3 regions of the Bacillus sp. T3 genome follow, and region 3 is predicted to be linked to each of the others. Evidence: riboswitches for the same ligand, from Rfam matches in the RefSeq annotation. Region 3 holds a riboswitch; each other region holds the start of a gene.
What was found. A riboswitch is a leader RNA that binds a small molecule or an ion and turns the genes downstream of it on or off. The one in region 3 is predicted to bind cobalamin.

Region 1 (4,494 bases), 2.3 Mb from region 3:
TTTTGGTCATATTGTTGGCTTAACTGAAACGGATATGTTTTTAGAAAAAACAGTTAGTATTGCTGAACATAAGCTGGAGGCAAGTTTTATCCAAGCTTTCTTTTCAGGAATAGGCTGTAACTGGCTGGTCGCAGCTGCAGTTTGGCTATCTTACGGTTCAGAGGATATGACGGGGAAGATACTTGGGATTTGGTTTCCAACCATGACCTTTGTTGCCATCGGCTTTCAACACGTTGTCGCAAATATGTTTGTGATTCCCGCTGCAATTTTTGCAGGGCACTTTACATGGCTAGAATATCTTCATAACTTTGTTCCAGTATTCTTAGGTAATGCGGTTGGCGGTTCTGTGTTTGTTGCGGTTGCATATTACCATGCTTATAAGAAAAATATTGTGAAAAATGAGCTTTCTCAAGCTTCTCCTAATCTGACATTAATGAAAAGAGGCGGAATGTAGTGGCAGAAATTTCAGTAGCTGCAGCACTAATTCGTTTTCTGTTAGGTGGAACTGCCGTCCTAGTCGCAACGATTGTCGCTAAGAAGCTAGGTGAAAAGACAGGGGGAATCTTTGCTGCATTTCCTGCAGTCTATTTAGCCGCTATTTTGACTACTCGCTTAGATTTTAATGGGCAAGAGTTAATCAGCCAATCGGTCATATTATCAAAAGGAGCTATTATTGGGATGAGTATTAATATCCTGATTGCGATTATCGCTGGTTATCTATTACCGAAACATGGTTGGAAGCTGGGTCTTGTTCAGACGCTTATATGTTGGTTTGCTGTTTCGATTGCAGTTGTTTTTGTGACATCCTATGCATTCTAAAAAAGGTGGAAATCATGAATAAACAGGACTTATTTATTCGTTTTATCTTAGGCGGCACGGCTGTTATGGTTAGCTACTTAGTCACGGTTTTATCACCTTGGAAAATACTTGCAGGGATTTTTGCAGCGTTTCCTGCCGTTATGCTCACGGCAGTCTTAATGGTTGGAATAGCTTCGGGTTCAAAAAAAGCTGGGAAAATTGCCAATGGTTCCGTGTTTGGGATGATTGGTGGGGTTGTATGTGTAACAACAGTCCTGCTCGTTTTGCAGTTGAGCAAAGATTGGATGTTAAGCATTATTTTAGGCTTATTCTTCTGGCTAGGGAGCTCGATTGCGATTGCACAAATTAGGGAAAAATTAAATTTTCGCGAAATAAGAAGCCGCTTCATCATACAAAAAAGATCTGAAACCAGCTTGGGCTGGCTTCAGATCTTTTTTGCTTTAACGAAGTGGGGGACTGTCCCCACTTCGTTAAAGCATGTCCTGGTTTAAATTTTTGTTGAAAGATGAAGAATATTAAGATAATATGGTTGTTAGTCACCTTTTAATGGTGCAGATATTCATAATTTAATAGTTTAATTGTTGATTAAGGCGCCGTTAGGCTTAATAGGGAATTTGGTGTAAGACCAAAACTGCCCCCGCAACTGTTAGTGTGGACGAACGAGGAGTGCCACTGTACAAGTATACTTTTTATTAATAAAAAGTAAATATGATGTACGGGAAGGTCCTCAAGTAGGTAGATACACAAGTCAGGAGACCTATCTTAATTGATTCGCTTTCAGCTTCTTCGGGGATGGAGAATGTGAGACGTTTGCAGATAAAGGCCTGTCCTTTTGCGTTTTCATTCGTTTTATCCAATCCGTCCAACTTAGCTGGACGGATTTTTTTATGGTTTCACTCGCAGATTTACAACGTCACAAAAATTACGACAAAAACTAAATAAACTATTTAGGAAAAGGTGCACAAACAAAATGGTTTGTGTGAAAAGGGAAGAACGGTAGACAAATCCGTCACGGTACCCGCCACTGTATAGGGGAGCTCCATTGCAAGGATGTCACTAAAGAACAATTGGGAAGACGCAATGGAACCATGAACCAAAGTCAGGAGACCTGCCTTTACCTAGATACTTCTATTTACCTACGGGACTATGGGTGGAAGTGTGTTGAATGCATGATCTAGCTTTATTATGTATTTTTTACGCACCCCTCTTCGTAGGGGTGTTTTTTTGTGATTGGCTGTGTTAAAGAACGATGTTGATTTTTAGTACACTCTGTTGATTGGAGTGGAAGGTGCGAGACTCCTGCGGGAGAAGGTGTCGCGGGAGACCCCACAGGCGTAAAACGCCGAGGAGGCTCCCGGACTCCCCGCGGAAAGGGAGCACCTGGAACGGAAATCAACAGACAAATTTAACACAGTCTTGTGATTAAGAATAGCACTTCAAGATGAATAGTATGGAAAGGCTTTGCTAAGCCATTGAAATGGAAAAGGAGGAATAAAAATGAAAGGAAAACTACTCGTTATTGGATTTGGTCCAGGAAGCTTTGAACATGTCACGGATAGAGCGAGAGAGGCCATTCAAGAAAGTAATATGGTGATCGGCTACAAAACATATGTGGATTTAATCGAAGGACTGATAACGGATCAGGAAATTATCAGCACAGGAATGACCGAGGAAGTAAGTCGGGCACAAGAAGCAGTAAAGCAAGCAGAACGAGGCAATAAAGTCGCGGTTATCTCGAGTGGAGATGCCGGTGTGTATGGAATGGCTGGTCTTATTTATGAAGTGTTAATCGAGAAGGGCTGGAACAAAGAAACCGGTGTCGAGGTTGAAATTGTTCCGGGCATTTCTGCGATCAATTCATGTGCTTCCCTGTTAGGAGCACCAGTGATGCATGATGCTTGTACCATCAGCTTGAGTGATCATTTGACACCATGGAATTTGATTGAAAGCAGAATTGAAGCTGCAGCCAAAACGGACTTTATTATTGCCTTTTATAATCCCAAAAGTGGGAGAAGAACGCGACAAATAGCGGAGGCACAAAAAATTCTGCTGAAGTACCGTTCCCCTGAAACTCCAGTTGGTTTGGTGAAAAGTGCTTACCGTGATCGGGAGCAGGTGGTGGTCACAAATTTAGAAGAAATGCTAAATCATGAAATTGGGATGTTAACGACAGTTATTGTCGGGAATTCATCCACCTTTTTATATCAAGATTTAATGATCACACCGCGCGGATATCAACGGAAGTATACATTAAATCAATCAGAACAACCGTTAAAGCTACATCAGCGCCTGCAAAAAGAAGCAGAGCCTTGGGCGTTAGATCAGGTGAATCCAATTACTCAGGTTCAAACTGAAAAAAAGATGAGCTCTCATTCAGGGATTTAGCAGAAATGGCCATGCAACTGGCGAATGGGGACAAGGGTGACGTGCAACCAACTCAAGTGCAGCATGTGGCTGAATCGATTTTTGAACTAGCCGTAAGCCCTGGTGTAGCAAATAAGAAATTTACCGCACAGCAAATGCTGTTACTTGCGGAAGTCGTTGGTGAACATGGCGTACTGGAGTATACACAGGACCATCAGTTAAAGCTGCAAATCCCAACATCAAATCCTGATGCGATTACGAACCAATTATCAGAGGCTGGGTTCATGCTTGCGCCAGTCGGTGATGTGTTGACGATAAAAGCTTGTGATTTTTGTGACGGCGATAAAAAGGAAAGCATTCCTTTTGCGGAAGAATTGCAGAAGCGGCTCGGAGGTCTTACCCTTCCGAAGGAGCTAAAGCTCGGTTTCAATGGCTGTGGTATGGCTTGTTATGGTGCAGTTCGTGAAGATATCGGCATTGTCTATCGCTCTGGCGCATTTGATTTGTTTTTAGGGGAAAAACGGTTGGTCGTACTGGTCATCCAGGGCAAATTGTTGCCGAAGGGATTCAGCCAGACGAAATCATTGGCATCATTGAAGGAATCATTCACGACTATAAAGAGAATGGCTATCCGAATGAGCGCTTTTTTAAATACTTTAAGCGTGTAAAACAAGTACAAGGCTTTGTACATATCGATATTACGCCGAAGCTGGCGATACAACCTGCATTATGTGGAGATTAACAGCAGCATTAGACTAATGGACAAAGGGGAGGAAGTATTATGAAGTCGATTTTATTTGTAGGGCATGGAAGTAGAGATCCAGAAGGAAATGATCAAGTCCGCCAATTTATCCAGAAGATGAAGGGACGTATAGACCAGTCTTTGTTAGTTGAAACGTGTTTTTTGGAATTTGAATTACCTACTGTCCCACAAGGGATTGATCAATGTGTGCAAAAAGGAGCGAGTCACATCGTTGTGATTCCAATTATGCTCCTTCCAGCAGGTCATTCGAAGATTCATATCCCTGCAGCAATCGACGAAGCGCGCGCCAAATATCCGCATATTCAACTTACGTACGGTCGTCCAATTGGGATCCATGAGGAAAACATATCGATTTTAAAAACAAGATTAGAAGAAATAGGGGAAGATGTGAACAGGCCTGAGCAAGACAGTGCAGTTCTCCTATTAGGGCGCGGTGGTAGTGACCCTGATGCCAATAGTGATTTGTATAAAATGGCGCGGTTATTTTGGGAGAAGACAAATTACCAGCTTGTTGAAGCGGCGTTCATGGGAGTTACAGATCCACTAGT
Region 2 (4,494 bases), 620 kb from region 3:
ATTTAATGCCTGTTTCTTGTTTATTAGAATTAGCACCAGGAAATTCCTTTGAGGGTTTTTGTCTTGTAAAAGAGGTAAAGCAGGAAAAAACGAAAAAAGGTGATCCTTACCTCAACATCACGATCGCAAAAAAGCACAAATTAGTAGCCTGCAAGCTGTGGAATAATGGGTTTGGAGGTCGATCCGTTGAAGAGCTGTTAGCTATTTTCTCAAATGGAGCGATGTTGCACATCACGGGAGATGCATCTGAGTATAATGGGCAAGTGCAAATGACGATTAACGGATACCGTTTAGCACAAAAGGACGAAGTTGATTATCGGGATTTCATTGAAGCTGCCCCTGAAGCGGTTGAAAGCATGGAGGAGGAAATTCATTTCTTCATTAATGAAATCAAAATCCCGATCCTGCATCAAATCACGTCAGAGTTATTTGAGGAAAATAAAAAGTACTTCATGCAGCATGTAGCAGCCGTTAAAATGCACCATAATTTCAAAAGTGGACTCGCCTTTCATACATTATCTCTACTTAGAATCGCAAAGAATATTTGTGATCAATACGGTGAGGCTGTAAATCGCAGTAAAATGTATGCAGCCTTAACCCTGCATGATATGGGAAAAATCATCGAGATGACTCGTGATTATACAGCTCCTGAGTATACCCTGTTTGGACAATTTTTAGGGCATATTCAAATTGTGAACCAAATGATTGACCGAAAACTCGTCGCGATTCGTAATGAACGCTCCGTTACCTTAGAAGAAGTGACGGTTGTTTATGAGTTAATGAATATTATCTCCAGTCATCACGGTCCGCTAAGCAATGGCTGGGGCAGCACAGCCGAACCAATTACACTTGAAGCACACCTTTGCCATATGATTGATAACATTGATGCGAAAATTAATATGATTTCAAAAGCGATGACCGATATGCAAGAAGGTGAGGTTCAAAAGGTTTGGGGTCTTGGAAAGATCTATAAGCCAAAGGAAGTAGATTACTAGAATCTGCTAGAAAATGAATGACCATTACCCATAAAAAAATCAAACTATCCGATTCCAAACCTTACGGACTGGTGAAACGTTGATTTACTTGGGCATGGTCCTTCTTTTTAAACTAACTAGCCCCCACAATGAATTGGAGAAGTGGCTTCAACGTTAACCTTAATATACTTTTGATACCTTCTTAACAATTTCTACATCTTTCATTTTTCCAATAACGGTTGTATCCGATGCTTGAAATCCTGTGCCATTAAAAGCATGGCTTTTTTTTGCTTCCATTCCAGATCCTGAGACAAGTAAGTCGATAAACTGCGGCACATCTTCAGGAACCATATCCTTATACCAATTTCCATCAGGGTATGAAATAACTACGCATTTATCATGGCAACGCCCATTACAGAGTGTTCTAGTTGTATGAATGACTTGATCTAACCCGCTTGTCGAAATCTCATTTCTAATCGATTGGGTCAAATCTTCTGCACCTGCCTTTTTGCAGCTGCTTCCGTTACAAATAAATAGATGATGCTTAGTTGTAGATAAATCCCAAGTCGCCATGTCCTATCCCCTTTTCGTTTCATTAAAGTTTTCGTATCTAATTATTTATAATTCTATGATAAGTACCTATTATCCATAGCCAGCTTAGTAAATTGATTCACCTGATCTATGGATATTTCACTCCCCACTCGAGCCATCATGAAATTCACATCATAGCATGCGATATCGGGCTCATTTGTTCGAAATTCTTGAAATCCAACTGACTCCAGAACATGTTTCAACATGCTTCTATATTGAAGAGGGTCGCCATTCGTCATCTTTAAGTCCCAATGCCAGCAACATTCTAAAGAAATGACTATGGACTTTTCTGTTTCTTCGAGAGAAAACAAATCCTGAAGCAATTTTTTCGCCACTTTTTGATTTCGCAACCGAGGTGCTACCTCAATCACACCTAACATTTTTAAAAAATCTAGCCCTCTCCACCTTTCATCCGTTTCAGGTTCAAGAATAATCGTGTAGCCAACAATAGAATGATTGTGTACCGCAAGGGCCATTTTCCCCTGCTTCGTTTCCATTGCCTTACACATCGCCTCTTGTTGCTTAATTGGATCACGAAAACGATTGAGATGGTGGTCAAACTGACAATATTCTAATGTTTTCACTACATCCTTTTGATTAGTAATGATGGTGTAAGACATGGAATCACTCCCCTTTTTTCATTTTATAAAAATTGGAAATGAATCATGACCAAAATAAAAAGAGCATACAAACCTCATAGGTTTATATGCTCACATTAAACAATCGTATGCTTTACAAAAAATAAATGCACCCAAAACTGTCATGATAGTAAACACCTTCCTATTTCCCGTAGGTCACGTCATGTTCAATAAACAGGCAGGTCTCCTGACTTAACATCGTTGCTCCCTGCGTCTTCCCACTTTACGAATAAAGCAGTGACATTTTGCAGATTGCTCCGAATTACAGTGGCGGGAACCGTGTCGGACTTTCACCGAACTTCCCATTTAAGCTATGCATTTTAAAATGCACAACACCTGTTTAGAAAATATTGATTTTTCTCATAATACATGATTGATATTTTTATGTCCACTATTAAGTCTTAAAAAAATACCAATTCAACTAATTACTTGAACATTTCATTTTCTAAAACAATCACATTTTCATTGAAAGATGCTCTACCTACATGTTTCGTGTTTTCAACCAAGCGATAAATATTATCACAGCATTGTTTTGCACCAATGAGTAATAACGGTACACCAATAAAGTCAATTTTCAACCCTCTCGAAAAAATCCCCCCAATGACATAGCAATGGGAACAGTTGGTGAAGTATTAGAGAAGACTATTTTCTCAGAGAAATGGAAATTATTTTGTAATAGTAAAGCCAATTCTTTTAATGCTGGTACAACGAGTTTGTTCCTTTTCCTTCCGATGGAATAAACTGGGTTGCCTTCTTCATCTTTGCCATGAAAAATGATTTTTCCAAAATCCTCTTTCGTTAATTGATTAAAATATTTTACATTTAAAATTTCTTCTGAGGTTAGCTTACGTTCCGATTGAGGTAATTGTTTTAAATGATAAGCTGCCGCTAAAGACGTGGTATGTGTTCCGCCGTAGTCATTATAAATATAAATCAAAATAACCATCCTTTACCATCATTCATCTGTTTGTTATTATGCACATTGATTCTTTTTTAATTCGAATGAAGGAAATTGCGGCGATGGTACCAATGGATATTGCAGATGCGGAAGGATATGAGCATCATCGCTTCCGACTCGATAAAATTATGACCATTCACTAGGTGTATATGGATTCAATTGTAATTTATATAATATGAAAGCCCATATCTCCAGCTATGAAATGGGCTTTTACCGTGGTATAATCAAGACTTAAGTTTCAGCAAGAAATATCGCAAAAATGGAGGTTTTTTTTTGAATGCGATCGTAAACCAATTTAGTAATATTTCTAATAAAAGGAAAGTTGGATACATTATCCTTATCCTAAGCTTTGTCCTGTCAGTTCTTTTTGTTCAACACAATTATTCCTTCTACCAACAACCAATAGCAAAAGTAATCAAAACAGACATAGTAAATAAAACTGAACAGACGGATGCGTATGACAATAAAGACCTACTATACACACAGGCTATAATTGCAGAATTAAAAAATGGAGACGAAAAAGGGAGTCGAATCTACTTAACGAATGAATATTCAGCTTCCGGAGCATATGACCATGAATATCATATTGGAAATGAATTATTTGTTTCGGTCGACTCCAATAATAATAAAAATAATCAAATAACCGGATCGATTATCAATGTTAAACGCGACAAATACGTTGTAATTGTAACATGGGCTTTTATTTTCACCTTACTCCTTGTTGGGAAAAAGCAAGGCTTATTTTCGATTATAAGTTTAGTAGTCAACGCAGTACTTTTGTCCTATGCATTGGATGCTTACATTGATTCATCCGACATTAGTTTGTTGTTGATATGTAGTATTAGCGCTATTTTATTTACTTGTATTTCTTTGTTACTTGTTAATGGTTTTAATGAAAAAACCTATGCAGCAATCGTTGCGACCTTATTAGGGACTTTTCTGTCACTGTTTATTGCATATCTTGCACTATGGTTTACTGACGAACAGGGTTTGCGTTATGAAGAAATGCAATTTATCACGCGCCCTTATAAAATCGTATTTTTGACAGGTTTATTGCTCGGTTCATTAGGTGCCGTAATGGATATAGCCATAACAATGTCTTCCTCTATCTTCGGGTTGTATGAAAAAAATATCAACATTCCAGTTAAAGCTCTTAAAGCTTCAGGAATTGACATTGGTAAAGATATTATGGGTCCAATGACAAATATATTGTTTTTTGTTTATATTAGTGGTTCGATACCTATGCTTATTTTGTATTTAAAAAACGCCTCACCATTAGGGTTCACCCTTTCCATGAACCTTTCACTTGAATTCGCTCGAGCACTTGCAGGTG
Region 3 (4,494 bases):
ATATTAGGATTTTACCAGCAAACTCAACACCCTGATTATCATGGATTTTTTAAACATCAACACCATACTCATGCTCATTAGTTCTTACAAATACGAATAACCTTAAATAGTTAAAACCGATAACGATCAAATCGTCATCGGTTTTTTTATACCATTATTTTAATAAGGGATTGGTTTGCACTCCATTCTCTGAAATAATTCTTCCTTATTCCGTGGGACGGTATGTGTATGATCGGCCAAACCCGCTTCAATCATTGATTGAAATGTTTCAAACACCCATGGTTTTTCCAAATATGCCTGTAGCAAAAGGTGTTCTTGGTGAAAAATGTTTACCGGGTCGCCTTGGTAAATGATGTTTCCGTCATTCATGATTATGATTTCATCTGCCCACTCGTAGGCAAGATTTACATCGTGTGTTGAAAGGATAATTGTTTTTTCAGGCTGATGAAGTGAATCTAACAGGGCTACGATTTGTCGAGAATAGTATGAATCTAGGCCAGCTGTAGGCTCGTCAAGGATCCAAACATCGGGATCCATTGCCAAAATTCCAGCAATGGCAACGCGCTTTTTTTGCCCTAAACTTAGGAAATGTGTAGGTTTATCTTCAAGATCTAAAACATCTGTTTGCTTCATCGCCCAATTCACTTTTTCATGGACCTCAGTCAGTGGAAATCCTAAGTTAATTGGACCGAATGAAATATCCTGCCTAACATTAGCTGAAAATAACTGAATATCTGGGTTTTGGAAAACGATTCCCACCTGTCTCCGTAACGACAATAAGGACTTGCGGTCATAGCGCATTGGCAGACCTTTATAGCTAATCCGACCTGAAGAAGGCTGTAACAATCCGTTTAAATGAAGAAATAAAGTTGATTTTCCAGCACCATTATTACCGAGTAAAGCAATTTTTTTACCTAATTTGATGTTGAGATTAAGATTGTTTAATGCTCTTTTTCCATCGGGATATTGATGGGTTAGGCAATCGATTTCAAAAATATGATCTGTCATCCTACAGAAGCCTCCAACTATTTAGATAAATGAATAACACGCTAACTTGAATCCCGATGATGATACACCAATTGATTGGGGATAAATGGTACGTATTTTCATAAGAAGGGATATGTTCCTGATAGCCTCTTGCATCCATCGCCATCGTTAACTGCTTGGAGCGCTGAAATACACTAACAAATAAAACAGATATAAGATAACCAAAGGAATGGATTCCTCTACGAATGGTGCTATAACCTAACCTTGCATTTTGTGATTGATAAATATCGAGAGCTGTTTCGATAAAAATAAAAACATAACGATAGGTCAATTCGATCAATTCAATCAAAAGAATGGGTAATTTCAGCTTGCGTAGAACCATTAACAAATCCGTGATGGGGGTAGTCAACGTCAAGAAATATAAACTGCTAATCCCACTTAAAACAACAACAACTAGTTTTACCGATGTCCAAAAACTTTCTTCACTAATAAATATTTGCCAATCTCCTATTGGCGATGACCAGCAAATATCTGTTGGAAATACATTTCCTTTTGTAAAATGAATTAGTATCGTGAAAACACTACTTAGTAAAAATACCCCAGGTAGAATAAGTAATTTAGCATAATAGAAGACGGGGATTTTCGCAGCAAAAATAATTAATGAACTCATCACGATAAACGTAATGAGAGCCACCAATATATCCCTAACAAGTAATGAAAACAATAAAAGGGAGAGTGACAGGATCGTTTTTTCAAGCGGATGAACCTGTTTAAGACGGTTAATATAAGCATACTTATCAATGAGCAGCATCTGATGTCTGATCCTCTTTTTCTGGACTATTGGATTGCTTCTTTTTCTGATGCATGGATCCAATGAAATACCCGATAAAGCCTGCACCAATCGCTGCTTGAAGTGCAAAAAGCAAGCTTTCTGTTTCCCTGCCTGGGGGCTCCCAAATGTTTGTAAACCAAGCTTTATAGTTTGGTTGAATTTCAGAAATGGCTGCTTTGGCTTTGCTGTCTGCTCCGCCAAAATCTGTTTCTTTGATCGTTAGTAATGGAACCATTACTAGAATGATAACGAGTGAGAGGAGGAGTATACTTCTCTTCATTTATCGAACCTCCTTGGATATAACGCCAAGAAATTTTAACTCTTGCAGATTATATTTTTTCAAAAAATTCATAACGACAACAGTGAGGAGTCCTTCACTGATCGCTAACGGTATTTGCGTAAAAGCAAAAATTGCAGCAAATTTTGTAAAGGATGCAATGACTCCACCTACTTCTGATGGAAATGCCAATGCCAGCTGGAAGGATGTGACCAAATATGTACCTAAATCGCCCAACGATGCAGCTAAGAAAACAGCTACTGATAAGGACCATCCTAATCTTGTCGCAGCTTTAAAAATAAAAAAGGAAATAATGGGTCCACAAACAGCCATCGCGAACGCATTTGCCCCTAATGTTGTTAGACCTCCATGGGCTAGCAATAGCGCTTGAAACAAGAGTACAATCGAGCCAATCACGCTCATGGCAAGTGGTCCAAATAAAATAGTTCCTAAACCGACTCCTGTCGGATGGGAAGAACTTCCCGACACAGAAGGCAATTTAAGGGCGGACAAGACGAAGACAAAAGCACCAGAAAGACCAAGCATCATTTTCGTTTCGGGATTTGCCTTTACTTTGGCCTGTATCGATCGGTAGCCTATTATGAGGAAGGGAAGGGTGATAACCCACCAAAATATTGCCCATTCTATCGGTAAGAAGCCCTCCATAATATGCATAGCAGCGGCTTTATTTGGAACAATCCAAATGAAAAAAACAAAATAAATGATTTTCCAGTTAATCTTATACATAATTTCTCCTTTCAAACTTCTAAAATTGCAAAGCATAAGTGGTGAGGAGAAATGGCTGGCAAATAAAAAGCACTTCTTTCGAGTTGAAAGAAGTGCTAAAAGAACAGTAAATAACAAAAGGTAAAAAAACCAAATCTACTTGATCTGCACACCCATCCTCGTAGGTTGAAACAGTTACACGCTTCATGGCAGGTCTCCTGGCTTAGGATCATCGTCTTATTACATCCTTCCCATCAATGATTGACAGTGGATCTAATTTTGTAATCAGACTCCTCATTACAGTGGCGGGAACGTGCCGGATTTGCACCGACTTCCCTTTTAAGCTAAATCATTAACATTTAGCACCATTAAGCATATGAAGTTTTTGAAAATTTCTAATTTATCTTACCATGAGGTTAAGTTTCTATCAACAAATTCTAATTTACTTTGACAAAAATAGTAATCTTTCACATTAAAAAGGAGAGATTCGACATTTGTTAAGGTCGAATCTCTCCTTAATTTGCATAAGTTTAGCAAATTTTGCGCTTACCCCGGAAATAAATTGAAACAGGAAATAAACTATTTTAGTATGTCCAATTTATTATTTGTTCTGTGCAAATTAGAATGAGCTTCTACAAAGCCAAAATATCATTCTAGCTTAATTTAACACTTCAATTTGACTGCCAAGTAGAACAGCACGTAATGTGTTTGTTTCTTCATCATTTAATGGTAGCAATGGTAAACGAACGCCACCAACATGAATTCCTTTCATATTTAAAGCGGCTTTAACTGGTGATGGATTTGGAGCAGCAAATAATGCTTTCATGATCGGAAGAAGGCAACGGTGTGAAATACTTGCTTCCTCTAACTGTCCGTTCTTAAAGCTAGTCACCATGTCTTGCATTTCATTTCCAATAATATGAGAGGCAACAGAGACAACACCCGCTCCGCCAATGGCTAGAATAGGGATGGTTAAGCCGTCGTCACCACTATATACACTAAAATCACTAGGTGTTTCACGAATGATTTCCGCAATCGCATCTAAATTCCCACTAGCTTCTTTTATTGCAACAATATTGTTTATTTTTGAAAGTCGAACAACAGTCTCGGCAGAAAGATTGACGACACTTCGTCCGGGAATATTATAAAGCATGACTGGCAAGGAAGTTGCTTCTGCAATCACTTTAAAATGCTGATACATGCCTTCCTGTGATGGCTTGTTGTAATAAGGTGTGACAAGCATGATTCCATCAACACCAGCCTCTTCAGCAAGTCGAGTTAAAATGATCGAAGCTCGAGTGTTGTTGGAGCCCGTTCCAGCAATAACAGGAACTCTTCCATCAACAATTTCGACGACAAATTGAAAAAGTGCTACTTTTTCATCTGAAGTCAACGTAGGAGATTCTCCAGTTGTCCCAGCTACAACAATTCCATCCGTACCGTTTGCAATTAAATGATTAACAAGTGTTCTCGTTGCATTAAAATCAATTTCTCCATTTTGATCAAATGGTGTTACCATCGCAGTTAAAACCTGGCCAAAATTCATTATTCTCACCCTTTAATTAATTTTTTTCGTAATTTGAGGTGGATAGGCCTAACAAAAATCAACGCAAAAAAGCAGCAACGAGGGATCGCTGCTGCAGTAGAAACAAATTTAAAAATGAGTTCCTAT

Region 1: another riboswitch for cobalamin. It lies ahead of cobJ (precorrin-3B C(17)-methyltransferase); the one in region 3 lies ahead of RGF10_RS10860 (energy-coupling factor ABC transporter permease).
Region 2: another riboswitch for cobalamin. It lies ahead of RGF10_RS13920 (hypothetical protein); the one in region 3 lies ahead of RGF10_RS10860 (energy-coupling factor ABC transporter permease).

What each region holds. Positions count from the first base shown of each region.
Region 1 covers NZ_CP137761.1:4,408,150-4,412,643, reverse strand. Annotated here, with positions in the region: gene RGF10_RS22660 (formate/nitrite transporter family protein) at 1-454, shown strand, start outside; gene RGF10_RS22655 (DUF3147 family protein) at 454-819, shown strand; gene RGF10_RS22650 (DUF3147 family protein) at 834-1,310, shown strand; cobalamin riboswitch at 1,391-1,599, shown strand; cobalamin riboswitch at 1,758-1,950, shown strand; partial or broken gene cobJ (precorrin-3B C(17)-methyltransferase) at 2,317-3,925, shown strand; gene RGF10_RS22640 (sirohydrochlorin chelatase) at 3,965-4,494, shown strand, end outside.
Region 2 covers NZ_CP137761.1:2,701,869-2,706,362, forward strand. Annotated here, with positions in the region: gene RGF10_RS13910 (3'-5' exoribonuclease YhaM family protein) at 6-995, shown strand; gene RGF10_RS13915 ((2Fe-2S) ferredoxin domain-containing protein) at 1,155-1,547, opposite strand; gene RGF10_RS13920 (hypothetical protein) at 1,601-2,185, opposite strand; cobalamin riboswitch at 2,363-2,558, opposite strand; partial or broken gene RGF10_RS13925 (DUF3189 family protein) at 2,629-3,140, opposite strand; gene RGF10_RS13930 (hypothetical protein) at 3,179-3,304, shown strand; gene RGF10_RS13935 (YibE/F family protein) at 3,435-4,494, shown strand, end outside.
Region 3 covers NZ_CP137761.1:2,085,663-2,090,156, forward strand. Annotated here, with positions in the region: gene RGF10_RS10840 (hypothetical protein) at 1-81, shown strand, start outside; gene RGF10_RS10845 (energy-coupling factor ABC transporter ATP-binding protein) at 160-1,008, opposite strand; gene cbiQ (cobalt ECF transporter T component CbiQ) at 1,010-1,798, opposite strand; gene RGF10_RS10855 (energy-coupling factor ABC transporter substrate-binding protein) at 1,785-2,099, opposite strand; gene RGF10_RS10860 (energy-coupling factor ABC transporter permease) at 2,100-2,843, opposite strand; cobalamin riboswitch at 3,013-3,207, opposite strand; gene dapA (4-hydroxy-tetrahydrodipicolinate synthase) at 3,481-4,368, opposite strand.